4 regions of the Bradyrhizobium roseum genome follow, and region 3 is predicted to be linked to each of the others. Evidence: predicted binding sites of a transcription regulator. Region 3 holds the regulator's gene; each other region holds the start of a gene.
The links. The regulator PhoB, encoded in region 3, activates phosphate uptake and scavenging genes when phosphate is short. The targets are predictions, from matches to a motif close to TGTCATNNANCTGTCAT.
Positions count from the first base shown of each region.

Region 1: QUH67_RS01895 (DUF2794 domain-containing protein) is a predicted target of PhoB. The motif match lies at 4,059-4,075, and genes of this name have one in related genera.
Region 2: QUH67_RS25510 (UDP-2,3-diacylglucosamine diphosphatase) is a predicted target of PhoB. The motif match lies at 2,892-2,908, and genes of this name have one in related genera.
Region 4: QUH67_RS19915 (RNA degradosome polyphosphate kinase) is a predicted target of PhoB. The motif match lies at 4,379-4,395, and genes of this name have one in related genera.

Region 1 is NZ_CP129212.1:382,992-390,348, forward strand. Features, by position in the region: gene acnA (aconitate hydratase AcnA) at 1-2,679, shown strand, start outside; gene QUH67_RS01890 (DUF1223 domain-containing protein) at 2,922-3,680, shown strand; gene QUH67_RS01895 (DUF2794 domain-containing protein) at 4,087-4,458, shown strand; gene QUH67_RS01900 (GNAT family N-acetyltransferase) at 4,471-5,001, opposite strand; gene QUH67_RS01905 (Bax inhibitor-1/YccA family protein) at 5,088-5,879, opposite strand; gene QUH67_RS01910 (ABC transporter permease) at 6,121-7,357, opposite strand, start outside.
Region 2 is NZ_CP129212.1:5,360,358-5,367,714, reverse strand. Features, by position in the region: gene QUH67_RS25530 (J domain-containing protein) at 1-222, opposite strand, end outside; gene QUH67_RS25525 (Ldh family oxidoreductase) at 415-1,476, opposite strand; gene QUH67_RS25520 (Lrp/AsnC ligand binding domain-containing protein) at 1,550-1,795, opposite strand; gene thiD (bifunctional hydroxymethylpyrimidine kinase/phosphomethylpyrimidine kinase) at 1,949-2,749, shown strand; gene QUH67_RS25510 (UDP-2,3-diacylglucosamine diphosphatase) at 2,931-3,743, shown strand; gene QUH67_RS25505 (glycosyltransferase family 4 protein) at 3,740-4,798, shown strand; gene QUH67_RS25500 (threonine ammonia-lyase) at 4,852-5,841, shown strand; gene QUH67_RS25495 (caspase family protein) at 5,911-7,357, opposite strand, start outside.
Region 3 is NZ_CP129212.1:7,072,699-7,080,055, reverse strand. Features, by position in the region: gene pstA (phosphate ABC transporter permease PstA) at 1-92, shown strand, start outside; gene pstB (phosphate ABC transporter ATP-binding protein PstB) at 89-910, shown strand; gene phoU (phosphate signaling complex protein PhoU) at 922-1,638, shown strand; gene phoB (phosphate regulon transcriptional regulator PhoB) at 1,649-2,353, shown strand; gene QUH67_RS33565 (GcrA family cell cycle regulator) at 2,532-3,041, opposite strand; gene QUH67_RS33560 (aspartate aminotransferase family protein) at 3,560-4,768, shown strand; gene argF (ornithine carbamoyltransferase) at 4,768-5,694, shown strand; gene QUH67_RS33550 (Hsp33 family molecular chaperone) at 5,897-6,904, shown strand; gene QUH67_RS33545 (hypothetical protein) at 6,961-7,188, opposite strand; gene QUH67_RS33540 (sensor histidine kinase) at 7,281-7,357, opposite strand, start outside.
Region 4 is NZ_CP129212.1:4,128,133-4,135,489, forward strand. Features, by position in the region: gene QUH67_RS19885 (autotransporter outer membrane beta-barrel domain-containing protein) at 1-108, opposite strand, end outside; gene QUH67_RS19890 (glutathione S-transferase family protein) at 333-1,064, opposite strand; gene purN (phosphoribosylglycinamide formyltransferase) at 1,129-1,782, opposite strand; gene purM (phosphoribosylformylglycinamidine cyclo-ligase) at 1,779-2,852, opposite strand; gene QUH67_RS19905 (CDP-alcohol phosphatidyltransferase family protein) at 3,003-3,545, shown strand; gene QUH67_RS19910 (P-loop NTPase family protein) at 3,643-4,320, shown strand; gene QUH67_RS19915 (RNA degradosome polyphosphate kinase) at 4,469-6,667, shown strand; gene ppx (exopolyphosphatase) at 6,680-7,357, shown strand, end outside.

The sequences.
Region 1 (7,357 bases), 630 kb from region 3:
GTCGGCAGCAAGACCTACGTCTATTACAGTCTGCCCGCCGCCGAGAAGAACGGTTTGAAGGGAATTTCCAAGCTGCCCTATTCGATGAAGGTGCTGCTGGAAAACCTGCTGCGCAATGAGGACGGCCGCACCGTCAAGAAGGAAGACATCGTCGCGGTGTCGAAATGGTTGAGGAAGCGTAAACTCGAGCATGAAATCGCGTTCCGCCCGGCGCGCGTGCTGATGCAGGATTTCACCGGCGTGCCGGCGGTGGTCGATCTCGCCGCGATGCGCAACGCGATGCAGGCGCTCGGCGGCGACGCCGAGAAGATCAACCCGCTGGTGCCGGTCGACCTCGTCATCGACCACTCCGTCATCGTCAACTTCTTCGGTGACAACAAGGCGTTCGGCAAGAACGTGGCCGAGGAATACAAGCAGAACCAGGAACGCTACGAATTCCTGAAGTGGGGCCAGAAGGCGTTTTCGAATTTCTCCGTGGTGCCGCCCGGCACCGGCATCTGCCACCAGGTCAATCTCGAATACCTTGCGCAGACCGTATGGACGAAGAAGGAGAAGATGACGGTCGGCAAGAAGACCGGCACTTTCGAGGTCGCCTATCCGGATTCGCTGGTCGGCACCGATTCGCACACGACGATGGTCAACGGCCTTGCCGTGCTCGGCTGGGGCGTCGGCGGTATCGAGGCGGAAGCCTGCATGCTCGGCCAGCCGCTGTCGATGCTGCTGCCGGAAGTGATCGGTTTCAAGCTGAAGGGCCAGCTCAAGGAAGGCGTCACCGCGACCGACCTCGTGCTGACCGTGACGCAGATGCTGCGCAAGCAGGGCGTGGTCGGCAAGTTCGTCGAGTTCTTCGGCCCGGGCCTCGACTTCCTCTCGGTGGCGGACAAGGCGACCATCGGCAACATGGCGCCGGAATACGGCGCGACCTGCGGCTTCTTCCCGGTCGATGCCGCGACCATCGATTACCTCAAGACCTCGGGCCGCAAGGCGGACCGCGTCGCGCTGGTGTCGGCCTACGCCAAGGCGCAGGGCCTTTTCCGCACGGCGAAATCCGCTGACCCGGTGTTCACGGAAACGCTGACGCTCGATCTGAAGGATGTCGTGCCGTCGATGGCCGGCCCGAAGCGTCCCGAAGGCCGCGTCGCGCTGCCCGCCGTGTCGACCGGCTTCGCCACTGCGCTTGCCGGCGAATACAAGAAGCCGGAAGGCGGCGACACGCGCTACCCGGTCGAGGGCAAGAACTTCGACCTCGGTCATGGCGACGTGGTGATCGCCGCGATCACCTCCTGCACCAACACTTCCAACCCGAGCGTGCTGATCGGCGCCGGCCTGCTGGCGCGTAACGCCGCAGCCAAGGGTCTGAAAGCAAAACCGTGGGTCAAGACCTCGCTCGCGCCTGGAAGCCAGGTCGTCGCGGAATATCTCGCCAATTCGGGGCTGCAGAAGGATCTGGACAAGGTCGGCTTCAACCTGGTCGGCTTCGGCTGCACCACCTGTATCGGCAACTCCGGCCCGCTGCCGGAGGAAATTTCAAAGTCGATCAACGACAACGGCATCGTCGCCGCCGCCGTGCTGTCGGGCAACCGCAACTTCGAAGGTCGCGTCTCGCCGGACGTGCAGGCGAACTATCTGGCCTCGCCGCCGCTGGTGGTGGCCTACGCGCTGGCGGGCACCGTGACCAAGGATCTCGCGGTCGAGCCGATCGGCACCGGCAAGGACGGCAAGCCGGTCTATCTGAAGGACATCTGGCCGACCACGAAGGAGATCAACGCCTACATGAAGAAGTTCGTCACTGCGACGATCTTCAAGAAGCGTTATGCCGACGTGTTCAAGGGCGACACCAACTGGCGCAAGATCAAGACCACCGACAGCGAGACCTATCGCTGGAACATGTCGTCGACCTATGTGCAGAATCCACCCTATTTCGAAGGCATGAAGAAGGAACCCGATCCGGTCGTCGACGTAGTCGATGCGCGGATTCTGGCGATGTTCGGCGACAAGATCACCACCGACCACATCTCGCCGGCCGGTTCGATCAAGCTGACCTCACCGGCCGGAAAATTCCTCAGCGAGCACCAGGTCCGTCCGGCCGACTTCAACCAGTACGGCACGCGGCGCGGCAATCATGAAATCATGATGCGCGGCACGTTTGCCAACATCCGCATCAAGAACTTCATGCTGAAGGGCGCCGACGGCAACATCCCGGAAGGCGGCTTGACCAAGCACTGGCCCGACGGCGAAGAGATGTCGATCTACGACGCGGCGATGAAGTACCAGCAGGAGAGCGTACCGCTGGTGGTCTTCGCCGGCGCCGAATACGGCAACGGTTCTTCGCGCGACTGGGCCGCCAAGGGCACCCGCCTGCTCGGCGTTCGCGCCGTGATCTGCCAGAGCTTCGAGCGCATCCACCGCTCCAACCTGGTCGGCATGGGCGTGTTGCCGCTGACCTTCGAGGACGGCACCTCGTGGTCGTCGCTCGGCCTCAAGGGTGACGAGAAGGTGACGATCCGGGGCCTCCAGGGCGACCTGAAGCCGCGCCAGATGCTGACGGCGGAGGTCGTCTCCGGCGATGGCGCGCTGCAGCGCGTGCCGCTGCTTTGCCGCATCGATACGCTCGACGAGCTCGAGTACTATCGGAACGGCGGCATTCTGCATTATGTGCTGCGCAAGCTCGCGGCGTAGGGTTCTCCTTTGACGCGCTTTCACGCGAGCCGGCAACCACCCCGGATCAAGTCCGGGGCCGGCGTTCGCTTGAAAACGCTTTGAAGCGCGGATTTGTGATCAGTGCCTCACTTCGAAGTGAGTAGCGACCAGGAAGAAGGCGGCCTAATGAAGGGCCGCTTTCGCGTGTTTGGGGCACGCTTTTTTTGAGGTTTGATCATGCCCCGCAATACCGACGGAAGACGTTACGACCGGTTCGCACAATGACAGCGTTGATGGCCCACAATTTGATATCGCGTTGGTCCGGCGCGCTCGGGGTCTGCGCGATCATCGCGGTCATCCGGCCGGCCCATGCCGATCCGCGCACGGTGGTCGAACTCTTCACCTCGCAGGGCTGTTCGTCATGTCCGCCGGCCGACAAGATCGTCGGCGAACTCGCCAAGGATCCGGGCGTGATCGCGCTGAGCATGCCGATCGACTATTGGGACTATCTCGGCTGGAAGGATACGCTGGCGGACTCGCGGTTCAGCGCGCGGCAGAAGGCCTATTCACACGTCCGCGGTGACCGCAATCTCTATACGCCGCAGATGATCGTCAACGGCTCGGCGCAGGTGATCGGCAGCGATCGCACCGCCATCGATAAAGCCATCAAGAGCACGGGCAAGGCCGAGGGCGTAATGTCGGTGCCGGTCTCGATGACCTTGTCGGGCAAGCAGATCAACGTTTCGGTTGAGGCAAGCAAGGCGGCGACGGGTCGCGGCGAAGTCTGGCTTTGCTCGGTCTCGCGGGCCGTGCCGATTTCGATCGGGCGCGGTGAGAACCGCGGCCAGCAGGTCACCTACTACAACGTGGTGCGCAATATCGTGAAGATCGGCGACTGGAACGGCACTGCGGGAAGCTGGACAGTTCCGCTGGACAGTATCTCCAGCAATGGAGTCGATGCGGCAGTCGTCTATGTCCAGGATGGCAGCCGTGACAGGCCAGGCGCAATGCTCGGCGCCGCCTTCACCGTGCTGCGCTAACTTTCTCCCCTGACTTTCCGTCTGGATGTCGTCGCGGCAGGCGAGGTGGGAACGCGCCCAATGCCGATGTGTCGCAGCTCGAGCCGCAAACGAAAAAGGACCAACTTTCGTTGGCCCAGTATCGGGATTGTACTCCCTCTGCGAATAGGCCCGATCCCGACGGCCCCGGGGGGCTGGGGGCTGAGGAATCCGGAACCGAAAGGACCGGGCCAACGCAGTATCCTCTTGTTGCAACCTAGCGGGGCGGGCGGTTGGCGGAAGTGGGGCAGTAATAAGATTCCGCTAACGATCCCGTGAATCGTGTTCCAGCATGTCGCCGCACTTGGCGGTTTTCCGCGTAGTTGCACCCCCTTGCGGCGTCCTCCGGTTAGCGCAATCATGTAAATTGGATGACAGGAGGCGCTCCATGAGCACGATATCGGAGGACACCGATCCAAGCGCGATACGCGCGGTGGCACGTCCTGCCACTGCAGCGCCGCAGCAAGTTCGCGTCACGTTCAATCGCCTCGAACTCAACCTTATCCTCAATCTGTATGGCCGCATGGTCGCCGACGGCGAATGGCGCGACTACGCCATCGACTTCCTGAAGGATCGTGCGGTATTTTCGGTATTTCGCCGTGCCTCCGAAGTTCCAATCTACCGGATTGAGAAGGATCCGCGGCTCGCGCGCAAGCAGGGCATGTACAGCGTGATCGCGGCGACAGGCCTGATCCTGCGCCGCGGCCACGAGCTCGAGCGCGTGCTGCTGGTGATCGACCGGAAGCTGGCGGTGGTTTAGCCGGGCACGAAACTACGATGCCGGCACCGTTGTCCCACCCTCCCCCAGTGCGCGCTGCATCATCACGGTGTCGAGCCAGCGGCCGAATTTGAGCCCGACATTCGGGTGCGTCCCGATCATCTGGAACCCGCATCGGGTATGAACGCCAATCGAGCCGGCGTTGGCGGAGTCGCCGATCACGGCGATCATCTGCCGGTATCCGCGTGCCTCGCACTCGGCGATCAGCCGCTGCATCAACTGCAGGCCGATGCCGCGGCGGTGGATCGCCGGTTGCAAATAGACGGAATTCTCCACCGTGAAACGGTACGCCGGCCGCGGCCGATAGGGGCCGGCATAGGCATAGCCGATCACCGTGCCGTCGACCGCCGCGGCGAAATAGGGGAAGCCGTCGTCTGTGAGCGCCCTGAACCGCCGCGTCATCTCTGCAAGATCGGGCGGGATCAGTTCGAACGTCGCGGTGCCGTAGCGGACCGCGTGCTCATAGATTTCGGTGATAGCGGGGAGGTCCGCCTCGGTGGCGGTACGGATTTCGGGAGCGAACATGGCCGGTAGAGTATTTTCGCTGCCGGCAAAAGAAAAGCCCCGGCCGTTGGGCCGGGGCTCTGACTTTGTAGCCTCTGCGGCGGCGACTACTCGCGCTGGCCGAGCAGCTGCAACAGCAGCGTGAACAGGTTGATAAAGTTCAGGTAGAGCGAGAGCGCGCCGGTGATCGCCGCCTTCTCTGCAATTTCACCACCCTGGGAGGCGTAGCCGTAGATGTAGTCGTTCTTCAGCCGCTGGGTATCCCAGGCCGTGAGGCCCGCGAACACCAGCACGCCGACCACCGAGACGATGAACTGCAGCATCGAGCTGGCGAGGAACAGGTTGACCACGCTCGCGATGATGACGCCGATCAGGCCCATGAACAGGAACGACCCCATGCCGCTCATGTCACGCTTGGTGGTGTAGCCGTACAGGCTCAGCGCGCCGAAGGTGGCCGCGGTGATGAAGAACACCCGCACGATCGAGGTGTGCGTGTACACCAGGAAGATCGACGACAGCGAGATGCCCATCAGCGCCGAGAACACCCAGAACAGCATCTGGGCGGTCGCAGGCCGCAGCCGGTTGATGCCGGCCGAGATCGCGAACACCATCACCAGCGGCGCAAGGATGAACAGCCACTTCAGCGGGCTGACATACATCGCCTGGCCGAACGGCGTCAGGAAGACTTTGCCAATTCGCGCCGCCGCGCCGGCCTGATCGGTGGTCACGGCGGCCATATAGACGCCGAGCGCTGCAAGGCCGGTGATGGCCAGGCCGATGCTCATGTAGTTGTAGATGCGCAGCATGTAGGCGCGCAGACCGGCATCGACGGTCGCGGCATCAACGCGCCCGGCGGCCCGGCCGAAAGGAGAAGCGTAGTTACGGTCTAGGTCCGACATGGTCGAATTCCCGTTGGTTGCCCGGCGGAGCGCAAGGGTTTGCGGCGCCGGTTGGATTTCTATCTCAGATGTCCCGACTTGCTGACATTCGCTCGACGTCATCAAGCCCGTATCTGATCTTGGCTGATATGTGGGAAACTAACACATTCGTCGCAAGCTTCCATGCGCGGCTGAATGTCGCTTCTGCCGTCATTCCCAAGCAAAAGCAGCGTTAACCCGGCGTTTCTGCCGCTACAAATTGTCACAAATTACGCAACACGCTGGCCGGCTTCTGGTTGAGCGCCAGCAACGTTCCGGCGAGTCCGAGGCCCACCGTGACGACCAGGGCGGCGGCGACCACGCCGGCGGCGCTGCCGGCCTGCCAGATGAAGCTGAGCGTCATCAGCCGGGTTACGATCAGCCAGGCAGCGATCGAACCCGCGATCACGCCGAATACCGCCGTGGCGAGGCCGATCATCAGGTACTCCAGGGCGTAGGCGCCGAGCAGCCGCGCCCGGGTCGCCCCCAGCGTCTTCAGGATGACGGCGTCGTAGACCCGGTGGCGGTGTCCGGCCGCGAGCGCCCCGCCCAGCACCAGGATCGCCGAGATCAGCGTCACCGCGCTGGCGCCGCGGATGGCAAGCACGAGATTGGCGATGACGGTGCCGACGGTTTCGAGCGCCTCGCGGACCCGCACGCTGGTGACCATCGGGAAGGCGTCCGCCACCTGCTTGATGATTCGGGCGTCGCCGGCCGGGTCCGGGTGGGCCTCGGACAGGGTCGCGACATGGCTGTGCGGCGCGCCCTTGAACGCGTTGGGCGAGAACACCAACACGAAGTTGATGCCGAGCCCCTGCCAGTCGACGTTGCGCAGATTGCTGATTTTGGCCGAGATGTCGCGGCCGAGCACGTTGACGACGATCTCGTCGCCGATTTTGAGCTTGAGGCCGTCGGCGATCTTCTTCTCCAGCGAGACCAGCGGCGGCCCTTGATAGTCCGCGCTCCACCATTCGCCCTCGACCACCTTCGAGCCCTTGGGAACCTCGTTGGTATAAGTCAGGCCACGATCGCTCTGCAGCACCCATTCGGAATCCTGCGACGCCTTGAGTTCGTCGGCCTTGACGCCGCGGGCGGCGACGATGCGTCCGCGCAGCATCGGCACGTCGTCCACCGTCGATTGCGGCGCTACCTTCTTGAGGAAGTCGCCGAACCGGTCGGCATCGGCGGTCGGGATGTCGATGAAGTAGAATGAGGGGGCTTTCTCCGGCAATGCCGCCAGGAACTGCCGTCGCAGATTGCCGTCGATCTGGGTGATCGTGACCAGCACCGCGAGCCCGAGGCCGAGCGACATCACGACCGAGGGCGTCAGCGCGCCGGGCCGGTAGATATTGGCAATCGCCAGCCGCAGCATGGTGATTCGGCTTCGGGGCAAGCGGCGCGCCAGCGCCATCAGCCCGGCCGCCACGACGCGCAGCAGCGCGAATACCGCCACTGACGAG
Region 2 (7,357 bases), 1.7 Mb from region 3:
CGGCTGCAGCGCGATGGCGAGCAAATGGTCGTAGGTCGCGCGCTGGTCGGGGTCGTTCAGGATGTCATAGGCGCGCATCAGCTCCCTGAACCTGACGGCGGCTTCCGGATTGTCGGGGTTGGTGTCGGGATGCGTGGCCTTGGCCGCCTTGCGGAAGGCGGTCCGCAACTCCTCGGCGTCGTCGCTCGGAAGCGCGCCGAGCATATCGTACAGCGTCCCCATCGGTGGTACTCGCGACTAAACCCCTTCGGAAATCCTCCGCCGCGGAGCTTCCGGTTGACGACGCAATTATTAACAAAAAATATCAAGGCGGTAGAATGATGCGGATATGGCAAAAGCGTGCAAATCGGCCGGTATGGTTAACGGGCGTTAGTAATTCTTCCGGCTAAATATGGCCGCGGGGTCGCACCAGGCCTACAGCCGCGCTAACCCGAGCTCGTCGGCGACCTGGTCCAATCCCTTCCGCAGCGCGGCGGCCAGGGGAATGCCGTGGCTCATTCGCCTGAGCCGCGTTTCGTGGCTGCGTTCGCCGGGCACCCAGATGCGGTCCACCCCGGGCATCCGCTGGCTGTTGCGGAAGTCGCGCACCAGCGCATCGACGCTTCGCTTGAACGTGGCGACGTCGCCGAAGGCCGCGACGTTGATCGCGGCGATCGCCTGGCCGGTGTTGGTGACGCTGTCGTCGTCGTGGTTGAAGTCGATGACGTCGCGGCCCATCGCTGCGCCGCCGAGCGTGCCCGCGAGCAGGCCGATGATCATCGCCAGGCCGTAACCCTTGTAGCCGGCCTCCATGCCGCCGAGCGGCAGCAGCATGCCTTCGTCGGCGCGCTTCGGATCGGTCAGCGGCTTGCCCGCGCGGTCGATCATCCAGCCCTCCGGCATGGTCTCGCCGCGCAACGCTTTTGTTTTAACCTTGCCGTAGGCGGCGACCGTCGTCGCCATGTCGAGCACGACAGGGTTCTCCTCGCCGGCCGGGATCGCGGCGGCGATCGGGTTGGTCGACAGCAGCATGTCGAGGCCGCCCCAGGGCGGCAGATGGTTGGCGTTGCCGACCGCGAAATAGAGCCCGATCATGTCATGGGCGAGCGGCATCGTGGCATAGAGCGAGGCGGGGCCGGCGTGGTTGGAGAATTGCGAGTTGACCCAGCCGATGCCGGTGGTGCGCGCCTTTTCGATCGCCATCTCGGCCGCGCGTTTCATCACGAGGTGGCCCATGCCGTTGTCGCCGTTCAAGACGGCGGTCGCGGCATGTGCGTGCACCACATCGATGTTGGGCCGGACGTTGACGCCGCCGGCCTTGATGCGCCTGACATATTGCGGCAACCGGCTGACGCCGTGGCCATCGGACCCCTGCAGGTCGGCCGCTGCCATCAGCTCCGCGACCGCCGCCGCATCGGCGTCCGGCAGGCCCACCGCAATGAGTGCCTGCTGAATGAAATCCCGCAGCCGGGCAGAAGTGACGGTTGTTTCGGACAAGACGGGCGCTCCCAGAGGCCGGCGGAGCGTGGCCGCGGCAGGCTAAGTCGATGCGGGGTAGAGGGTTATGAGGCTAGCCGGTGCCGAACGCCTTGAAGGTGATGATGGTGTGGGTGTCCTGGATACCCGGAATCACCTGCACCTTCTCGTTGACGAAGTGGCCGATGTCGGTGTCGTTGTCGACGTAGAACTTGACCAGCAGATCGTAATCGCCGGCGGTCGAATAGATCTCCGAGGCGATCTCCGCCTCGGCGAGCGCGTTGGCGACGGCGTAGGACTGGCCGAGCTTGCATTTGAACTGAACGAAGAAGGGAACCATCGCTGTCGTCTCCGGAAAATTTGCCCCAATAGGCCAAAAACGACGCTCCAAGGCAAGCCAAAGGCAAGCCGGCTTGCTGCCCATGGCGGGCCGCGCTAGGACAGGCCAACAACGAGGTATGGCCCTCAACCCCTCATTTCGACGAGACTTTCGATGACCACGCCGATTGCGCTGACCATCGCCGGTTCGGATTCCTCTGGCGGCGCCGGCATCCAGGCCGACCTCAAGACGTTCGCAGCGCTCGGCGTCTACGGCGCCTCGGTGATCACGGCGCTGACCGCGCAGAACACGACGGGCGTCAGCGGCATCCACCAGGTGCCGGCCGAGTTCGTCACCGCGCAGATCGACGCGGTGTTTTCCGATCTGGCGGTGGGGGCGGTCAAGATCGGCATGGTCGCGCATCCGCCTGTCATCGATGCCATCGTCGCGGGGTTGAAGCGCTGGTCGCCAAGACACGTCGTGCTCGATCCCGTGATGGTCGCAACCTCGGGCGACCGGCTGCTCGCGGCGGAGGCCGTCGACGCGCTGCGCACAAAACTCATTCCGCTGGCGTCGGTGATCACGCCCAACCTGCCGGAAGCCGCCGACCTGCTCGGCGAAGGCGTGGCGAAGGACGATGCCGCCGTCGAACAACAGGGCAGGCGATTGCTGGCGCTCGGCTGCAAGACGGTGCTGATCAAGGGCGGCCATGGGCAGGGTGCCGAGAGCATCGACTATCTGATCGACGCGTCCGGCGTCACGGCGCTCGCCGCGCCGCGCGTCGCCACCAAAAATACCCACGGCACCGGCTGCTCGCTCTCCTCGGCGATCGCCGCGGGGCTGGCAAAGGGGGAGGACATGACGACCGCCGTGCGCAACGCCAAGGCCTGGGTTAGCGTCGCGATCGCGGCAGCCGATCGCTTCAGCGTCGGCCACGGCCACGGCCCGATCCATCATTTTCACAAGTTCTATTGATTTATCTCTCGTCGTCCCTCCGCTCGCAGCGACGCCACCGAAATGTTGCCTCGCCGATGTCGCCTGCCTGTCGCATCGCGCTGGTATCCGCAATCTGCGGGGCGCGACAATGATTCTCGTGGGGCTATGGGTCGCGTGAACTAGTCATCGCCCTGTCACAAAAATCTGTCAGGGGACAGGTATGGGTAGTGACTCTTTGAGTGAAGACAGCCCTGAACGGCGTTTTCGCACCTTGTTCATCTCCGACGTCCATCTCGGAGCCCGCGGATCGCAAGCCGACCGCCTGCTGGATTTCCTGAGAAGCCACGACGCCGATACCATCTATCTCGTCGGCGACATCGTCGATGGCTGGGCGTTGAAATCGAGCTGGTACTGGCCGCAATCGCACAACGACTTCGTGCAGAAGATGCTGCGCAAGGCGCGCAAGGGCGCCAAAGTCATCTACGTGCCGGGCAATCACGACGAGTTCCTGCGCAACTATTACGGCACGCATTTCGGCGGCATCGACGTCGTCGAAAACACCATTCACGAGGGCGCCGACGGCAAGCGCTATCTCGTCATCCACGGCGATATCTTCGATCTCGTGGTGCAGAACGCGCGCTGGCTCGCTCATCTTGGCGACAAGGCCTACGATTTCGCCATCCAGATGAACCGGCTGGTCAACTTCTTCCGGCGCATGTTCGGTGTGCCCTACTGGTCGCTGTCGCAATGGGCGAAGCAGAAGGTCAAGAATGCCGTGAACTATATCGGCGCGTTCGAAACGACGTTGGCCGGCGAGGCGCGGCGGCACGGCGCGGACGGCGTGATCTGCGGCCACATCCACTACGCCGTGATCCGCGACGAGCACGGCATTCGCTACATGAATTGCGGGGACTGGGTCGAAAGCTGCACCGCGCTCGCCGAGCACGAGGACGGCCGGTTCGAAATCATCACCTGGGCTGATCCGCAGCGAAATACGGCTCCCGTTCCCCGCGTCGCAGCGCGTGCCGCATGACGCACATCCTGGTCGCGACCGATGCGTGGCACCCCCAGGTCAACGGGGTGGTGCGGACGTTGACGGCGATGGCGGAAGCGGCCAAGGGCTTCGGCGTCGAGGTGAGTTTCCTGACGCCGCAATCGTTTCGCACTTTTGCGATGCCGAGCTATCCCGAACTGCGGCTGGCGTTGCCGTACCCGGCAAAGATCGCAAGACTGATCGCGGCGGCGAAGCCCGACGGCATCCATATCGCGACCGAAGGCCCGATCGGGCTGCTGGTCCGGCGCTATTGCCGCAAGCGTGGCCTGCCGTTCACCACGAGCTTTCACACCCGCTTCCCTGAATATGTTTCGGCGCGTTCGCCGGTGCCGGAATCCTGGGTATGGCGCGCACTGCGCGCGTTCCACCGGCCGAGCCAGGCCGTGATGGCGGCAACGCCGGCGCTGGCGACCGAATTGCGCGCGCGCGGGTTTCGCAACGTGGTGCTGTGGTCGCGCGGCGTCGATACCGCGCTGTTTCATCCGCGCAGCATCGACCTTTGTCTGCCGATGCCGGTGTTCCTCAGCGTCGGGCGCATCGCGGTCGAAAAGAATCTCGAGGCTTTCCTCGACCTCGATCTGCCGGGCACCAAGCTCGTCGTCGGCGATGGGCCGGCCCGCGCGGCGCTGGAGCGGAAATATCCGGATGCCGTGTTCCTCGGCGCGAGGCACGGCGAGGAACTGGCCGAAATCTACGCGGCCTCCGATATTTTCGTGTTTCCCAGCCGGACCGACACGTTTGGCCTGGTGCTCCTCGAGGCGCTCGCCAGCGGCCTGCCGGTGGCGGCCTTTCCGGTCACCGGACCGCGCGACGTGATAGGTGCTTCGCCGGTCGGCGTGCTGGACGAGGATTTGCGCGCGGCCTGCCTGGAGGCGCTGCAGGTTTCGCGGGACGACTGTGTGGAATTCGCCGCCGGCTACAGCTGGCAGGCCTCTGCGCGCGTCTTTGTCGATCATGCCCTGAACGTTCGCCCCGAGCTGCCGGAAGGCGATGTGGCCGAATTCAGGGCAGAAGACCCGCATTTCGCCGCCTGATATCACCGGAATGCGTCTTGCCCGTCCGTCGGCAACCGCGATACAAGTTGCGGATGCCAGAAACGATCTCAAATCCACCGATTGGCGCGGCCGATATCGAGGCTGCCGCCAAGGTGGTTGCGCCCTTTGCGGTGCGGACGCCGCTATTGTCGTTCCCCGTTCTCAATGAACGGGTCGGGGCAAAAGTCTTCCTGAAGCCCGAAATGCTGCAGCGGACCGGATCGTTCAAGTTCCGCGGCGCTTTCAACAAGCTGGCTTCTATTCCGCACGACAGGCGCGTCGGCGGAGTGGTCGCATTCTCTTCCGGCAACCACGCCCAGGGCGTGGCGGCGGCGGCGCAGATCCTCGGCATGCAGGCGACCATCGTGATGCCCGCGGATTCGCCGGTCACCAAGCGCGAGCGCACCAAGGGCTACGGCGCCGAAGTGGTGCTCTACGACCGCGACAGGGAAGACCGGGAAGCCATCGCCAACGGGATTGCGCAAAAGCGCGGCGCGACGCTGGTGCGTCCCTATGACGATCCGTTTGTCATCGCCGGACAGGGCACCGCGGGCCGCGAGATCGCCGAGGACATGGCCGCACTCGGGCTCGTTCCCGACATCGTGGTGGCGCCGGCATCGGGTGGCGGGCTGATCGCCGGCGTGGCGACGGCGGTGAAGGCGAAATTCCCGCAGGCCCAGGTCATCGTCGCCGAGCCCAAGGACTACGACGATCACGGCCTGTCGCTGCGCGCCGGCCACCGCGAGGCGCATCACGCCGCCGGGCGCACCATCTGCGATGCGCTGATGGCGGCGATGCCGGGCGAGCTCACGTTTTCGATCAACAGCAAGCTGCTCGCCAGCGGCGTGATCGCGTCCGACGAGGAAGTCGGCGCCGCGGTCGCCTATGCCTATCGGGAATTGAAACTGGTGGTCGAGCCGGGCGGGGCGGTCGGTCTCGCCGCGCTGCTGGCCGGGCGCATCGACGCCAAGGGCAAGAACGTCGTCATCGTGCTCTCGGGCGGCAATGTCGACGCCGACCTGTTCGCCAGGCTGGTCGCCTGATCATCCCATCCGAAACATAACCGGGCAGAGCGCCAGCTCTGCCCGGATGCATGATGACGTGAGCTTTTGTCAGCGCCGTCCGAAGCCGCCGCCGAACGAACGGCCTCCGCCGAATGATCCGCCGCCGCCATACGACCCGCCGCCGTACGAGCCGCGCGCGAACGACATCCGCGACGGGCCGGGTGAGAAACGCTGGCTGAATCGGTTACCCATTCCGCCGCCGAAATGACGCTGGCCGCTGCCGAGCATGTGCTTGTTGCCGGTCCGCATCGGATGGTTGCCGAACTTGCCGGGCATTTTTGAGAACTTGCCGTGGTTGCCTGCGTTGAAAGGACCTTGCTTGTTCCTGCCGGGCAGCCCTCCCATCTTGCCGTTGCCGAACGGCTTCGATGCGCCGTGACCGGGCATATGCTGGAACGGGCCCGATCCGCCTCCGCTCTTGTTGTGGGCGAACGAGGATCCGAAGTTGCCGTGCTTGTACGACGGCGAGTGCTTCGCCAGATGCGTGAACTGCATCAGCGGAACGGCCTTCGGCGCGCCGTACAGCTTCAGCGCCGCGGGCGCGTAGAGGCTGTTGGAATAATTCTGGTGGAACGTCTTGTAGGCGAGCGGCGAGTTCGCGACCACCGCCTTGTGCCACGCCTTGGCGACCTTCAAATTATAGTGCAGTACGCGGATCTCGTCCGCCAGCGGGTCGGTCGGATAGAGCCGGATGAACTCCTCATAATATTCAGGCGACCCCTCCGACACCACGTAGTCGTAAGCCTGTCGCACCGACCGTGACGGCAGGTTCGCCGCCATCTGCACGATCGGGCTGCGATCCGGCGCACGGCCTGCGGCCACGGCGGTATCGCCGAAGAAAAAGAAATCGGAGGTCAGCGACGAGCTTTCCCACGGCGTCTGCCGGCCCCGTGTCGCGTGGTTCACTTCGAGCCGGACGCGCTTGAACAGTTGCTCGATCGGCAGGTTCGGTTCGCGCGCGTTATTGATGAACGCGGACGTATACGGGCTGTGGTTGCCGTCACCGTCTGCCGCCTCCATGCCCGGTGCGGTGGAGTAGCCGACGATCGAGCCGTTCGGCGCATCGACGATGGCGAGGCCCCGCCCGGCGTCATTGGCCTGCGGAAACGGATTGTTGCGGCAGGCGTCGAGCACGACGATGCGCATCCGGCTCGTGATCGATTCAAGCGTGCCCATCAGGTCGACCAGCCGCAGCGAATTGGCGTCGAGATCGTACGCTGTCGAGATTTTCGCATCGATCGGAAGCAGATAGTTTTCGCCCTCGACCTGCACGCCGTGACCGGCATAGTAGATCATGGCGACGGTGCCGGGGCCGCGCTCGGCGACCTTCGCCGTAAAGTCCTGCACCACCCTGACCATGTCGCTGCGCTTCAGGTCGGTCGCCTGCGTCACCTCGAAGCCCGCGGCGTTCAGGAGTTGCGACATCGACTGCGCGTCGTTGCCGGGATTGGCGAGTCTTGGCGCGGACTGGTAGTTCGAATTGCCGATCACCAGC
Region 3 (7,357 bases):
TCGCCTGGAGCGGGGCGCTGCTGATCACGCTCACCGTATTGGCCCTGAATATTGGCGCGCGCGTTCTCGGCGCCGAGAGGACATCCAAATGACCGAACTCTCCGTATCCGTGAGTAATGCGAGCGGATCCGTTCCGCAGGTGGCGCTGCCCGAGGCGCCGCCAAAGGTGACCGCCCGCGGCTTGAATTTTTACTATGGCGAACATCACGCGCTGAAGGATATCAATCTGACGCTCGGCACCAACCGTGTCACGGCCTTCATCGGCCCGTCCGGCTGCGGCAAGTCCACGCTGCTGCGGATCTTCAACCGGATGTACGATCTCTATCCCGGCCAGAAAGCGACCGGCCAGTTGATGCTGGACCAGACCAACATTCTCGACCCCAAGCTCGACCTCAATCTGCTGCGCGCCCGTGTCGGCATGGTGTTCCAGAAGCCGACGCCGTTCCCGATGACGATCTACGAAAACATCGCCTTCGGCATCCGCCTCTATGAGAAGATCTCCAAGTCCGAGATGGACGGCCGGGTCGAGAAGGCGCTGCGCGGCGGCGCGCTGTGGAACGAGGTCAAGGACAAACTCAATGCCAGCGGCCTTTCGCTGTCCGGCGGCCAGCAACAGCGGCTCTGCATCGCGCGTACGGTCGCGGTGCGGCCGGAGGTGATCCTGTTCGACGAACCCTGCTCGGCGCTGGATCCGATTTCGACCGCCAAGATCGAGGAACTGATCACCGAACTGGCGGAGGACTACACGATCGCGATCGTCACCCATAACATGCAGCAGGCGGCGCGCGTCTCCGACAAGACCGCCTTCATGTATCTCGGCGAGTTGATCGAGTTCGACGACACCAACAAGATATTCACCTCCCCGAGCGATCGACGCACGCAAGATTACATCACCGGCCGGTTCGGTTGAGGAGATAGAAAATGGCTTCTGAACACACCGCCAAGGCGTTCGACAGCGACCTCCAGGAATTGACCCGTCTCGTCGCCGAGATGGGCGGCCAGGTCGAGCGCATGATCACCGAATCCGTCGACGCGCTGGTCCGCCGCGACGTCGCGCTCGGCAACCGCGTCGTCGCGGCCGATGTCGAGGTCGACCGTCTGCAGCACCTGATCGAGGAGCGCGCGGTGCTGACCATCGCACGGCGCCAGCCGATGGCGGTCGATCTGCGCGAGATCGTCGGCGCCATGCGTGTCGCCACCGACCTGGAGCGGATCGGCGATCTCGCCAAGAACATGGGAAAGCGCGTCGCCGCGCTGGAGAATGATTTTCAGCCGCTGAAGCTCATTCGCGGCCTGGAGCACATGACCGACCTGGTGCAATCGCAGGTCAAATCGGTGCTGGACGCCTATGCGGCGCACGACCTCCCGGCGGCGCTGGCGGTATGGAAGGGCGACGAGGAAGTCGACGCCATCTGTACCTCGTTGTTCCGGGAACTCCTGACCTATATGATGGAAGACCCGCGCAACATCTCGTTCTGCATTCACCTGATGTTCTGTGCCAAGAATATCGAGCGGATCGGCGATCACGCGACCAACATCGCCGAAACCGTGTTCTACATGATCGAAGGCCAGCAGATGCTCGACAAGCGCCCGAAGGGCGACATGACGACGTTTGCCACCACGTTGCCTAGTACTTGAGGAATAAAAGATGAGCGCGCGCATTATGGTGGTCGAGGACGAAGAAGCGCTGACCACGCTGTTGCGCTACAACCTCGACGCCGAAGGCTATGAGGTCGAAACCGTCGGCCGCGGCGACGATGCCGATACGCGGCTGAAGGAGCGCATTCCCGATCTCGTCGTGCTGGACTGGATGCTGCCGGGCCTGTCGGGTATCGAACTGTGCCGTCGCTTGCGGGCGCGGCCGGAGACCAAGCAGTTGCCGATCATCATGCTCACGGCGCGCGGTGAGGAGAGCGAGCGGGTGCGTGGCCTTGCGACCGGCGCCGACGACTACATCGTTAAACCGTTTTCGGTGCCGGAGTTGCTGGCGCGGGTGAAGGGTCTGCTGCGGCGGGCAAGCCCAGAGCGGCTCGCTACCGTCTTGACCTATGGCGATATCGAACTCGATCGCGAGAAGCGCCGCGTCGCGCGCTCGGGCCGCTCGATCGATCTCGGCCCGACCGAGTATCGGCTACTGGAATTTTTCCTGGAGCATCCCGGCCGCGTGTTCAGCCGCGAGCAATTGCTCGACAGCGTCTGGGGCCGCGACATTTACATCGACGAACGCACCGTCGACGTCCACATCGGCCGGCTGCGCAAACTCCTCAACCCGGGCCGCGAACAGGATCCGATCCGCACCGTGCGCGGCGCGGGATATGCGCTGGATGATCGGTTCGCGAAGGTGGAGTCGTAGCACGGCTCCAGTGCCTCACCCTGCATTCTATCGCCGTCCCCGCGAACGCGGGGAGCCATAACCACGAATCTCGATTGTTGAATTGAGCCCGGAGCTCACGCTCGCCAAAACCCCACACACCTGTGGTGATGGGCCCCTGCGTTTGCAGGGACGGCCGCTTTGGAGTATCGCGCGCGACTTAACGGGTCGGCTTCGGTGCCGCACGCCGCCGATCGGACGCCGGCTGATACGCCACGCGCGAGTGATGCGCGCAGTAGGGCAGTCCCGAAAGCGCCTTGCCGCCGCAGAAGAAGAATTCCGGGCTGGCGGGATCGCCGACCGGCCAGTGGCAGGTGGCTTCGTTGAGTTCGAGCAGCGACAGCCGCTGGCTCATCGGCACCACGTTGTCGAAGGCGATCGGATCGGGTTCGATCTCGACCTCGAAGGCGTGCGCCAGCGCGGTGTTGCCGCGCGAAACCGGGCGCGACACGCGCACCATCTGCTGGGCCGGGCGCGCCTTGCGCTGCCGCGGCGCGGCCGAGGAGGGTGACTTGGCGCGGCCGGAGAGGCCCAGCCGGTGCACCTTGCCGATCACAGCGTTTCGGGTCACATTTCCGAGTTCCGCGGCAATCTGGCTTGCCGACAAGCCGGCTTCCCAGAGCTTCTTCAGCTGCTCGACGCGATCGTCGGACCAGGTCAATACCGTCATCGTAGTCTTTCCTTCGCACCGCGCCGGCCGATATGGGGCAGCGCGGGCGACGTCATTCGTCTCAAAAAACCCTGCGGTCAGAATCCCTTAGCCCTCGCCGGGCGCGGAAAGCGCGCCCGAACGTGTACGCAATACAAAATGGACTCTTAGGGATAAAAACCGCCGCACGAGATGTCGTACCCGACAGCCCAAAAGCTACAATATGGCGTGACTCCGGCGCAAGAGTCCGCGCCCCAACGTCCACATGTTCCGACATGTAGGCACGATACTGCGTGTTTTCCACCACACCGCAATCCTACGGATTTAGCCCTCCTGAGATGCAGGAAAGGCGTGTTCCATGGCGTGTTGACAGCGCTCCGCGCCCACATAGAATGCCTCTCACGTGCCGCCCCAAAGAGGCGGCACGTTTCGTTTCGCAAGACCGGCTGTCGCCGCCTCGCGCCAAGGCACCGATGTCAAGGCACGGACGTGCTCCACGGCAGGTCTTGAAGACAGGGCTCGAACCTCAAGTGATTGCCATGACCCATAGCGCCGCCTCGCATTTGCTCCCCGTCTTTGCCAGGGTCGACCTCGGCTTCGAACGCGGCGAAGGCTGCTGGCTGACATCGACCGGTGGCGAGCGCTATCTCGACTTCACCTCGGGCGTCGCGGTCAACGCGCTGGGCCACTGTCATCCGCACCTGATCGCGGCGCTGCAGGAGCAGGCGACAAAACTCTGGCACATGTCGAACCTGTTCAAGAGCCCGGACGGAGAGAAGCTCGCCGCGCGGCTGTGCGAGCAGAGCTTCGCCGACATGGTGTTCTTCTGCAATTCCGGCGCGGAAGCGATGGAAGGCGTGATCAAGCTCGTGCGCCGCTATCAGTTCTCCAAGGGCCATCCCGAACGCTATCGCCTCATCACCTTCGAGGGCGCGTTCCACGGCCGCACGCTCGGCACGCTTGCCGCCACCGGCTCCGCCAAATATCTCGAAGGCTTTGGCCCGCCGATGGACGGCTTCGACCAGGTGCCGCACGGCGATCTCGAAGCGGTGAAGAAGGCGATCGGTCCGCATACCGCCGGCATCCTGATCGAGCCGGTGCAGGGCGAGGGCGGCGTGCGTTCGGCGCCGCAGTCGTTCTTCAAGGCGCTGCGGCAGCTCTGCGACGAACACGGCCTGCTGCTGGCGTTCGACGAAGTGCAGACCGGGATGGGCCGCACCGGCGATCTCTTTGCCTACAAGCGCATCGGCGTCACCCCCGATGTGATGTCGCTGGCGAAAGCGCTGGGCGGCGGCTTTCCGATCGGCGCGGTGCTGGCGACTGCGGAAGCGGCCAGCGGCATGACGCCCGGTTCGCACGGATCGACCTTCGGCGGCAACCCGCTGGCGATCGCCTCGGCCAATGCGGTGCTCGACGTCATGCTCAAGCCCGGCTTCTTCGACCACGTGCAGAAGATGTCGCTGCTGCTGAAACAGAAGCTCGCCTCCGTGGTCGACCGCTATCCCGCCATACTCGCGGAAGTGCGCGGCGAGGGGCTCTTGATCGGCGTCAAGGCCGTGGTTCCCTCGGGCGATCTCGTCAACGCGCTGCGGGACCAGAAATTGCTCACCGTCGGCGCCGGCGACAATGTGGTGCGCTTCCTGGCGCCACTGATCGTGACCGAGGCCGAGCTCGAGGAGTCCGTTCAGATGCTGGAGCGCGCCTGTGTCGCGCTGTCGGGCAACCAGTTAAAGAAGGCGGCGGGATGATGAGTAAACCCGTCCGCCACTTCCTCGACATCAATGAGCTGCCGCCTGTCGAGTTGCGCAACATGCTTGCCGCGAGCGCCGCGATGAAAGCGAAGCTGAAGGCGCACGAAAAGGCCACGAGGCCGCTCGAAGGCAAGACGCTGGCGATGATCTTCGAGCGTCCCTCGACCCGCACACGGGTGTCGTTCGATGTCGGCATGCGCCAGCTCGGCGGCGAATCCATCATGCTCACGGGCGCGGAGATGCAGCTCGGCCGCGGCGAGACCATCGCCGACACCGCGCGCGTGCTGTCGCGCTATGTCGATGCGATCATGATCCGCATCCTCAACCACGATGCGCTGCTGGAGCTCGCAGCGCACGCCACCGTGCCCGTGATCAACGGGCTGACGCGGCGCTCGCATCCGTGCCAGGTGATGGCCGATCTGATGACTTTCGAGGAGCATCGCGGGCCGATCGAGGGCAAGACCGTGGCCTGGACCGGCGACGACAACAATGTGCTGGCGTCGTGGGCGCATGCGGCGGAGCGATTCAAGTTTCAGCTCAATGTCGCGACCCCGCCGCAGCTCGCGCCAAACAAGGCGATGAAGGACTGGATCAAGGCGACGCAGGCACCGATCGTGCTCGGCACCGATCCCGAAGCCGCCGTGCGCGGTGCCGACTGCGTCGTCACCGACACCTGGGTCTCGATGGGCGACAAGGACGGCGAGCACCGCCACAACGTGCTCAAGCCCTATCAGGTCAATGAGAAGCTGATGTCGTTGGCCAACAAGGACGCGATCTTCATGCACTGCCTGCCGGCGCATCGCGGCGAGGAAGTCACCGATGAGGTGATCGACGGCCCGCAGTCAGTGGTGTTCGACGAAGCCGAAAACCGCCTGCATGCGCAGAAGGGTATTTTGGCCTGGTGCTTTAACGAAGTGGCGTAGCTCTTGACGTCGTCCCCGTGAGCGAAGGGCCACGTGCCGCGTGATCTGACGATTGCCGAAGTGTGTCAGACGTGGTGCTTCACGATTGCACCCTGTGGCTATGGGTCCCTGCGCCAGGTGCGCAATTGCGCACAAGGCAACGACCCGTGGAGGGAGCTCTGGCCCCCTTCAATTTTCGCTTCTCGACCCCAGATAAGGCGCCATGGATTCACAATCAGACGCAAAAATCACGATCGAGGCGCCGGTTCGCGCGCCGTCGTCCGTTCCCGTCGATGATGCGGTGCTGCCGTTCGAGGTTGCCGAGCTCGACCTGCGCGGCCGGCTGACCCGGCTTGGCCCTGCGCTCGACGACATCCTGACCAAGCATGATTATCCGACCCCGGTCGGAAAATTGCTCGGCGAGGCGATCGTGCTGGCGACATTGCTCGGCTCGGCGTTGAAGTTCGACGGCCGCTTCATCCTGCAGACCCAGACCGACGGTCCGGTGTCGTTCCTGATCGTGGATTTCCAGTCGCCCGACCGCCTGCGCGCCTATGCGCGCTATGACGCAAAGCGGCTGAAGGACGGCCAGGATTCGGGTGCGTTGCTCGGCAAGGGCCATCTGGCGATGACCATCGACCAGGGCGCGGACATGAGCCGTTACCAGGGCCTGGTGGCGCTCGAGGGCGGCGGTCTTGAGGACGCTGCGCATGAATATTTCCTGCGCTCCGAGCAGATCCCGACCCGGGTGCGGCTCGCGGTCGGCGAGGAGTGGCGCGGCGGCGATGGCAGCGGCCCGAAGCATCGCTGGCGCGCCGGCGGCATGCTGCTGCAATTCTTGCCGAAGGCGCCAGAGCGCGCGCGGCAGGCCGACCTGCATCCCGGCGACGCGCCGGAAGGCGTGGTGACGCATGAGGTCGCCGAGGACGACGCGTGGGTCGAGGGCCAGTCGCTGATCGGCACCGTTGAGGATGTCGAACTGATCGATCCCGATCTGTCGGGCGAGCGGCTGCTGTACCGGCTGTTTCACGAGCGCGGTGTGCGCGTGTTCTCGCCAGTGGCGCTGCGGGCGCAATGCTCCTGCTCGCGGGACGCGGTTTCCGCGATGCTGAAGAGTTTTGCGCCAAATGACCGCGCCGAGATGGTCAAGGACGGCAAGGTGGTGGTGACCTGCGAATTCTGCTCGTCGGTCTACCAGTTCACGCCGCATGAAGCCGGCGTCGAGGAGTAGCGCCGTTTCGTAGATGGGCCAGGGCCGGTGACCCCATCCACAATTCGCCTGTCGTCCTAGCTCAGCAGCGTGCGAACCTTGGTGGCGGCGTCATAGATTTCGATCTGGAGCATCGGATAGGCCGACTTCAGTTTTCGTCCCGCCGCTTCGGCCGCTTCCGCCGTGTCGAATTCCGATTTGAAGTGGCCGTCGACGACCGTCACGAAGCCCTCGGTCGGGGGGCGGTCGGCTCTCGTCGGCTTTCTCGGCTCAGGTTCTTCAAGGGTGAGGACGGGTTTTTTCATCATCGTTTCTTTCTGGTTTGTCATCTCGGTTCGATGTGGAGCGTCGAACGGATGAAAGCAACCGTTGGCGCCCACGTTGCCCGGATATGGGCTCAGGCCGCCGCCGACGTCAGGGAAGCCATCGGCACGTCGAATGTATAGACGAACCCGGTCGGCTCATAGGTCAGCC
Region 4 (7,357 bases), 2.9 Mb from region 3:
CGCAGCGGACGTGATGCCGATCAAAACGGACGCCATCGCGACCAGCCGCGCCGGCGCGTCACCGATCCGGATTTTCCATGCTCGCGATCGCTGCAGTGAGCCGCGCATGTAATCCATTCCCAAGAGCAAAACCATCGGCTCGAAAAACGCGCAAATCCCGATCAATCGGGCTGATTTGCGCTCAGTTCGTCCGATGGGTCAATCGGTTAGCCGTCGGACTGGCCCATGAATAAAGGTATTGTTGTTTGGCTGCCACAGCCCGCGCAAGACAGGAATCCGATTTCCGGCTCGCTCGCTTGATGCCTCGTCGAAGGGTCACCCTGCCTTTGCGTTCACGCCGCGGCCTGGCAGCCCGCAATCTCGTCGAGTTCCGGATAGAATCGCGCGGTCATCCGGCTGACATAGCGCCGTAAATTGTCATGGCTGGCGGCCGCCCGCTGCAGGTCGGATTCGAACAGCGGACAAATCGCACTGACCGCGAAGGCGAACATCGTGGCGTCGATGCCGGCCGGTGCGCTGCCCATGAAAAACGTCTTGTCGCCGAGATAGGCCGCCATCGCGTCGATCGAGCGGATTCCGATGGCCGTGATCTCATCCGCCGAGTGCCGGCCGATCCCCTGCCCGTGCAAGGTCTTGCGCAGCCGGCGGCGGATCAGCGAGACGACGACAGGGCGGACCGGCGCGGGCACGCCCTTGAAGAAATTGACCGGCCCTTTGCGGAAATTGGCATCGATCATCCAGCGGAAGTAGACGCTGGCCCAGTACAGACTGTCCTCGGCCATTTTCTCGAACGCCCATGAAATCGCGAGCTGCTCGGCGGTGAGGCCCTGGTCGAAATCGATGCCGTATTTCTTTTCCAGGTGCCAGCGGATCAATGTGGAATCGCCCAGCAACAGGCCGTCGTCGTCGATGTACGGAATCTTGCCCTTCGGCGCTTTCGAAAAGCTCATCAGCGCCTTCTTGAAGGGAAGCTTCGACATCCGCAACAAGGTCTCGGCCTTGGTCACGAACGGGCTTGCGTCTGGCAGGCCGAAATTGGGCCCGGAACCGTAGAGCGTGATCATGGAAACCTCGACGATTTTGCCGCACGCTTCTATCGCGCCCGTGCGTCCACATGGGCAGATAATATCAGACCGTCAGCGGCGAGATAAGCGTGCCGTCGCGATCGGTGCCGCCGGCGACCTGGCAGACGTTGCCCTCAAGCCGAAGCTTGCCGCTCGCCAGCAGCCGCAGCGCCTCCGGGTAGATCCGGTGCTCGATGCCGAGGATACGCTGCGACAGCGTCTCGGGGGTATCGTCATCGCCGACCATGACCGCGCCCTGCATGACGATCGGTCCGGCGTCGGTTTCGGGGATCACGAAATGGACCGTCGCGCCGGAGAGCTTCACCCCGGCCTGCAGCGCCTGGCCGTGCGGATCGAGGCCGGGAAAGGATGGCAGCAGCGAGGGATGAATGTTGAGCATCTTGCCGTACCAGCGCTGCACGAATTCGGCGGTGAACAGCCGCATGAACCCGCCCAGGCAGATCAGGTCGACCTTGTGCTGCTCCAGCGACCGCTGCAGCACGGCTTCAAAACCGGCGCGATCCTTGCCGAACGGCTTGCTCTCGATGACGACGGTTGCGATCCCGCTGGCGGCGGCCTTCTGCAGCCCGGCGGCATCCGCGCGGTTGGAAATCACGGCGACGATCTCGGCCGGAAAGTCCGCAGCTTTCGCCGCATCGATCAGCGCAGCCATGTTGGACCCGCGTCCCGAAATCAGGATGGCGACGCGGCGCTTCATTGCGTGAGATCGAGGTGACCGTTGTAGACCACGCGATGCTCGCCCGCCGCCGGGATCACCTCGCCGAGCAGGGCGACGGTCTCGCCGCTTTCGGTCAAGACGTCCGTCACCTGCGCGATCGCGTCCGCTTTCACGATCGCGATCATGCCGATGCCGCAGTTGAAGGTGCGCAGCAATTCGAGTTCGGCGATGCCGCCCTCGGCCGCCAGCCACTTGAACACCGGCAGCACCGGCAGCCGCGCCAGGTCGATGCCGACCCCGAGATGCTTGGGAAGCACGCGCGGAATGTTGTCGGTGAAACCGCCGCCGGTGATGTGGGCGAGGCCCTTGATGGCCCCGGTCTCGCGGATCGCGCGCAGGCAGGATTTCACATAGAGCCGCGTCGGCGTCAGCAGCGCGCCGCCGAGCGTCATCACCGGCGAGAACGGCGCCGGGGCATCGAAGCCGAGCCCGGACTGTTCGACGATCTTGCGGACCAGCGAAAAGCCGTTGGAGTGAACGCCCGACGAGGCGAGGCCGATCACCGCGTCGCCCGCCCCGATATCCTTGCTCGGCAACAGCGTGCCGCGCTCGGCGGCGCCAACTGCAAAGCCCGCGAGGTCGTAATCGCCGTCCTTGTAGAGCCCCGGCATTTCGGCGGTCTCGCCGCCGATCAGGGCGCAGCCGGATTCCCGGCAGCCCTCGGCGACGCCGGCCACGATGGTGGCCGCAGCTTCCGGATCGAGCTTGCCGCAGGCAAAATAGTCCAGGAAGAACAGCGGTTCCGCGCCCTGCACCACGAGGTCGTTGACCGACATCGCCACTAGGTCGATGCCGATGCCGCCATGCAGCCCGGTCTCGATCGCAATCTTGACCTTGGTGCCGACTCCGTCAGTCGCGGCCACCAGCACGGGGTCCTTGAACCCGGCCGCCTTGAGGTCGAACAGGCCGCCGAACCCGCCGATTTCGGCGTCGGCGCCCGCCCGGGCCGTGGCGCGGACCATCGGCTTGATCAGGTCGACCAGACGGTTGCCTGCGTCGATATCGACCCCCGAATCGGCGTAAGTGAGCCCGTTTTTGCGGTCGTTCATGCCCAAATTCCAGTATGATGACCGCTGGTTACGAGGATTTCCGCGATCCTGCAATGGCTCGCGGGCGTCTGACACATATACTATGTAGATAAGAGCCGGCAGAACCCGCCAGGGGCCGGATTTAGGCCGGGAGCCGGGGAAGCGACCGAGTTGAGTATTCCGAATATCATTACGCTGGGCCGCATCATCCTGGTACCGGTCATCGTCTGGGCGATCGTCTCCAGCCAGATGGAGATCGCCTTCGCGATCTTCGTCATCGCCGGCGTCAGCGACGCCGTCGACGGCTTTCTCGCCAAGCGTTTCAACATGGCGAGCGAGCTGGGCGCCCTGCTCGACCCGCTTGCCGACAAGGCGCTGCTGGTGTCGATCTTCGTGGCGCTCGGCATCTGGGGCGCGGTACCGCGCTGGATCGTGATACTCGTGGTGTCCCGCGACATCATGATCGTCATGGCCGTGATCGTTTCTTGGCTGTTCGACAAGCCGATTCCGATGAAACCGCTGATGGTGTCGAAACTCAACACCGTGGCGCAGGTGGCGTTCGCGGCGCTGGTGCTGGCGTCGCTCGGCTTCAATTTCACGCCGGCGCCCTATGACGTGATCCTGATGGGTCTTGTTACGGTCTTTACTTTGGTTTCGATCTCGCTCTATCTCGTCGAGTGGGTGCGGCACATGAGCACGATCGACGGGCACTAACCATTTCGCTTGTTTTGACGCGTTCCTTTACACGGACCGGTGCCCCCTTCGCCTGAAAACGCTATGAAGGCTGCCGGATTCCGGCCTGGAGATTTGCGTGGCAGTTCGCGTTCACCCCCGTCAGCTGGCCTTTACATTGCCGCATGCGGAGAGCCTGACCCGCGACAATTTCCTGGAAGGGCCGTCCAATGAAGCAGCGCTTGCGCTGATCGAAAGCTGGCCGGACTGGCCGAACCGCATCATGCTGCTGGTCGGCCCCGAAGGCTCCGGCAAGAGCCACCTCGCCTCGATCTGGGCCGAGCAGGCCGGCGCGCGCTCGATCTCGGCGCACGCGCTCGGCCCCACATCCGTTCCGGGCGCGCTCGCGACCGGCGCGCTGGTGGTTGAGGATCTGAGGCCTGCCGACTTCGACGAACGCGCGCTGTTTCACCTGTTCAATCTCGCGCGTGAGGACGAAGCCTATGTGCTGATCACCGGCCGCGTTCCGCCGGCCGCGTTCGAGGTCGAACTGCGCGATCTTCGCTCCCGGCTGCGCGCCGCGCCCGTGGTGTCGCTGCTGCCGCCGGATGACCTGCTGTTTCGCGGTTTGATCGTGAAATTCTGCGCGGACCGCCAGCTGAGCATCGACGAGAGCGTCGTGAGCTACCTCGTCACCCGGATCGAGCGTTCCTACGCCGCCGCCCGCCAGGCGGTCGAACGGCTCGATACCGAGGCCCTGCGGCTCGGCCGGCCAGTGACCCGGGCGCTGGCGGCGGAACTGTTGCGCGAAGCCTGACTGTTGAAGCGTCTGCTGCTTCCTGCCGCCTTGACGGCGGCCTCTGGCGGAACATCAATGTCATTGAAACGTCATCGGCATATCACATGCTGCCGGCTGGATTTCCCCTATTGTCCGCCATGCCTCTCGCGATATGGATAAAAGCCTTATGGAATCGTCGCAAGCCATTGAAATAAAAGAAAAAGAGGCGACTTCCGAAGCTCCACATTCTATCGCCGCGAGCCCCGAGCGATTCATCAACCGGGAACTCTCCTGGCTGCATTTCAACCGCCGGGTGCTCGAGGAGTCGGTCAATCCGGGCCATCCGGTGCTGGAGCGGGTCCGGTTCCTGTCGATATCCGCCAATAACCTTGATGAGTTCTTCATGGTCCGCGTCGCCGGCATCAAGGCGCAGGTTCGCGAGGGCATCGCCGAACGCAGCCCCGATGGCCTGACGCCGGCCGAGCAACTGGTCCTCATCAACAAGACGGTTTCGGAACTCGCCTCCGACCAGCAAGCGATCTGGCGCGATCTGCGCGCCATCCTGTCCGAAACCCGCATCATGCTGGTCGATGGCCACGACTTCACCAAGGCCGAGCGCAGCTGGCTCGAGGATTATTTCCTCCGCAGCATCTTCCCCTTGCTGACGCCGCTGGCAATCGACCCGGCACACCCGTTTCCGTTCATCCCGAGTCTCGGCTTCACCATCGCGCTGCAGCTGGCGCGGGTGTCCGACGGCAAGGCGATGAACGCGCTGATCCGCATGCCGGGCAAGATCGACCGCTTCATCCGCATGCCTGCCGGCAAGGACGGCGCGGTGAACCTGATCCCGCTGGAGCAAGCCACCGGCCTGTTCATCGGCCGTCTGTTTCCCGGCTATACCGTCAACGGCCAGGGCGCTTTCCGCATCATCCGCGACTCCGAACTCGAAATCGAGGAAGAGGCGGAGGATCTGGTCCGGCTGTTCGAGAGCGCACTGAAGCGACGTCGGCGTGGTTCGGTGATCCGCCTCGAGATGGAAGCCAAGATGCCGGAGGCGCTGCGCGGATTCGTGCAGCAGGCGCTTTCCGCCGCCGACGATGAAGTATTTCTGGTCGACGGCGTGCTGGCGATGAACGAGCTTTCGCAGCTCACCCGGCTCGACCGGCCCGACCTCGAATTTGCGCCTTATGTGCCGCGGCATCCCGAACGGGTGCGCGACCATGGCGGCGACATTTTCGCGGCGATCCGCCAGAAGGACCTGATCGTCCATCACCCCTACGAATCCTTCGACGTGGTCGTGCAGTTCCTGCAGCAGGCGGCGCGCGACCCCGATGTGGTCGCCATCAAGCAGACGCTCTATCGCACCTCGAATAATTCGCCGATCGTGCGCGCACTCGCCGAGGCCGCCGAGGCCGGCAAGTCCGTGACAGCCTTGATCGAACTGAAGGCGCGGTTCGACGAGGAGGCCAACATCCGCTGGGCGCGCGATCTCGAACGCGCCGGCGTGCAGGTGGTGTACGGCTTTCTCGAACTGAAAACCCACGCCAAGCTGTCGATGGTGGTGCGGCGCGAGGGCGGCAATCTCACGACCTATGTTCATACCGGTACCGGCAACTACCATCCGGTGACGGCGCGAATCTATACCGATCTGTCCTACTTCACCTCGGACCCGATCATCGGCCGCGACGCGGCACGGGTATTCAACTACATCACTGGCTATGCCGAACCGAGCGATATCGAGCGAATGGCGGTGTCGCCGCTGACGCTGCGCACGCGCATCATCGAACACATCAAGGGCGAGGCCAGTCATGCCCGGCACGGCAAGCCGGGTGTCATCTGGATGAAGATGAACTCACTGGTCGACCCCGACGTGATCGACGCGCTTTACGAGGCCTCGCAGGCCGGCGTGACGGTCGAACTGGTGGTCCGCGGCATCTGCTGCCTGCGGCCGGGCATTCCCGGGCTATCCGACAACATCCGGGTCAAGTCGATCATTGGCCGATTCCTGGAGCACACCCGAATCTACTGCTTTGGTATGGGGCAAGGCCTGCCGGGCGCCAAAGCGGCTGTGTATATCTCGTCCGCCGACATGATGCCGCGGAACCTCGACCGCCGCGTCGAGGTGCTCTGTCCGTTGCAAAATCCCACGGTACATCAACAGGTTCTCGAACAGATCATGGTCGCCAACCTGAAGGATACCGAGCAGAGCTGGCAGTTGTTGCCGGATGGGTCGTCTACGCGTATGAAGGCCGCAAAAGGCGAAGAGCCGTTCAACCTGCACAACTATTTCATGACGAATCCGAGTCTGTCTGGCCGTGGAAAGTCTCTCAAGGAATCTTCGCCGCGCCGGCTCACGCGGCGTAACGAGCGCCAGCAATCCTCATAGCGGACCGCGGCCGTGAAGCGGCCGCGCAAGCGCGCTTCCAGCGTTGCCGTCATCGACATCGGTTCGAACTCGGTTCGTCTCGTTGTCTATGAGACGATGGCGCGCAGCCTCGTCACCGTCTTCAACGAGAAGGCGCTGTGCGGACTCGGCCGCGAGGTGCAGAGTACCGGCCTGCTGGCCGAGGATGCGGTTGCCAAAGCGCTGGCGGCGCTGCGGCGCTTCCGCGCGTTGTGCAAAATCCAGCAGGTCGGGCGCGTCTTCGCCATCGCCACCGCTGCCTGCCGCGACGCCAAGAACGGTCCCGATTTCATCGTCAAGGCCGAGCGCATCTGCGGCGCCGAAATTCAAATTCTCTCCGGACCGCGCGAAGCAAAACTTTCCGCGCTCGGCGTCGTCTCCGGCATCCATAATCCCGATGGCATCGTCGGCGATCTCGGCGGCGGCTCACTCGAACTGATCGACGTGCATCGTGGCCGTGTCAGCAGCGGCGTCACGCTGCCGCTAGGCAGCCTGGCGCTGCAGGACCTGTCGCAGAAATCGCTGAAGCGCGCCGAGGGCATCGTCAGCAACGGCCTGTCCGGCGTGGCCCAGCTCAAGGCCGGAAGCGGCCGAACCTTCTACGCGGTCGGCGGCACCTGGCGCGCGCTGGCGCGGATCCACATTGTGCAGAGCGGCTATCCGCTGCGGGTG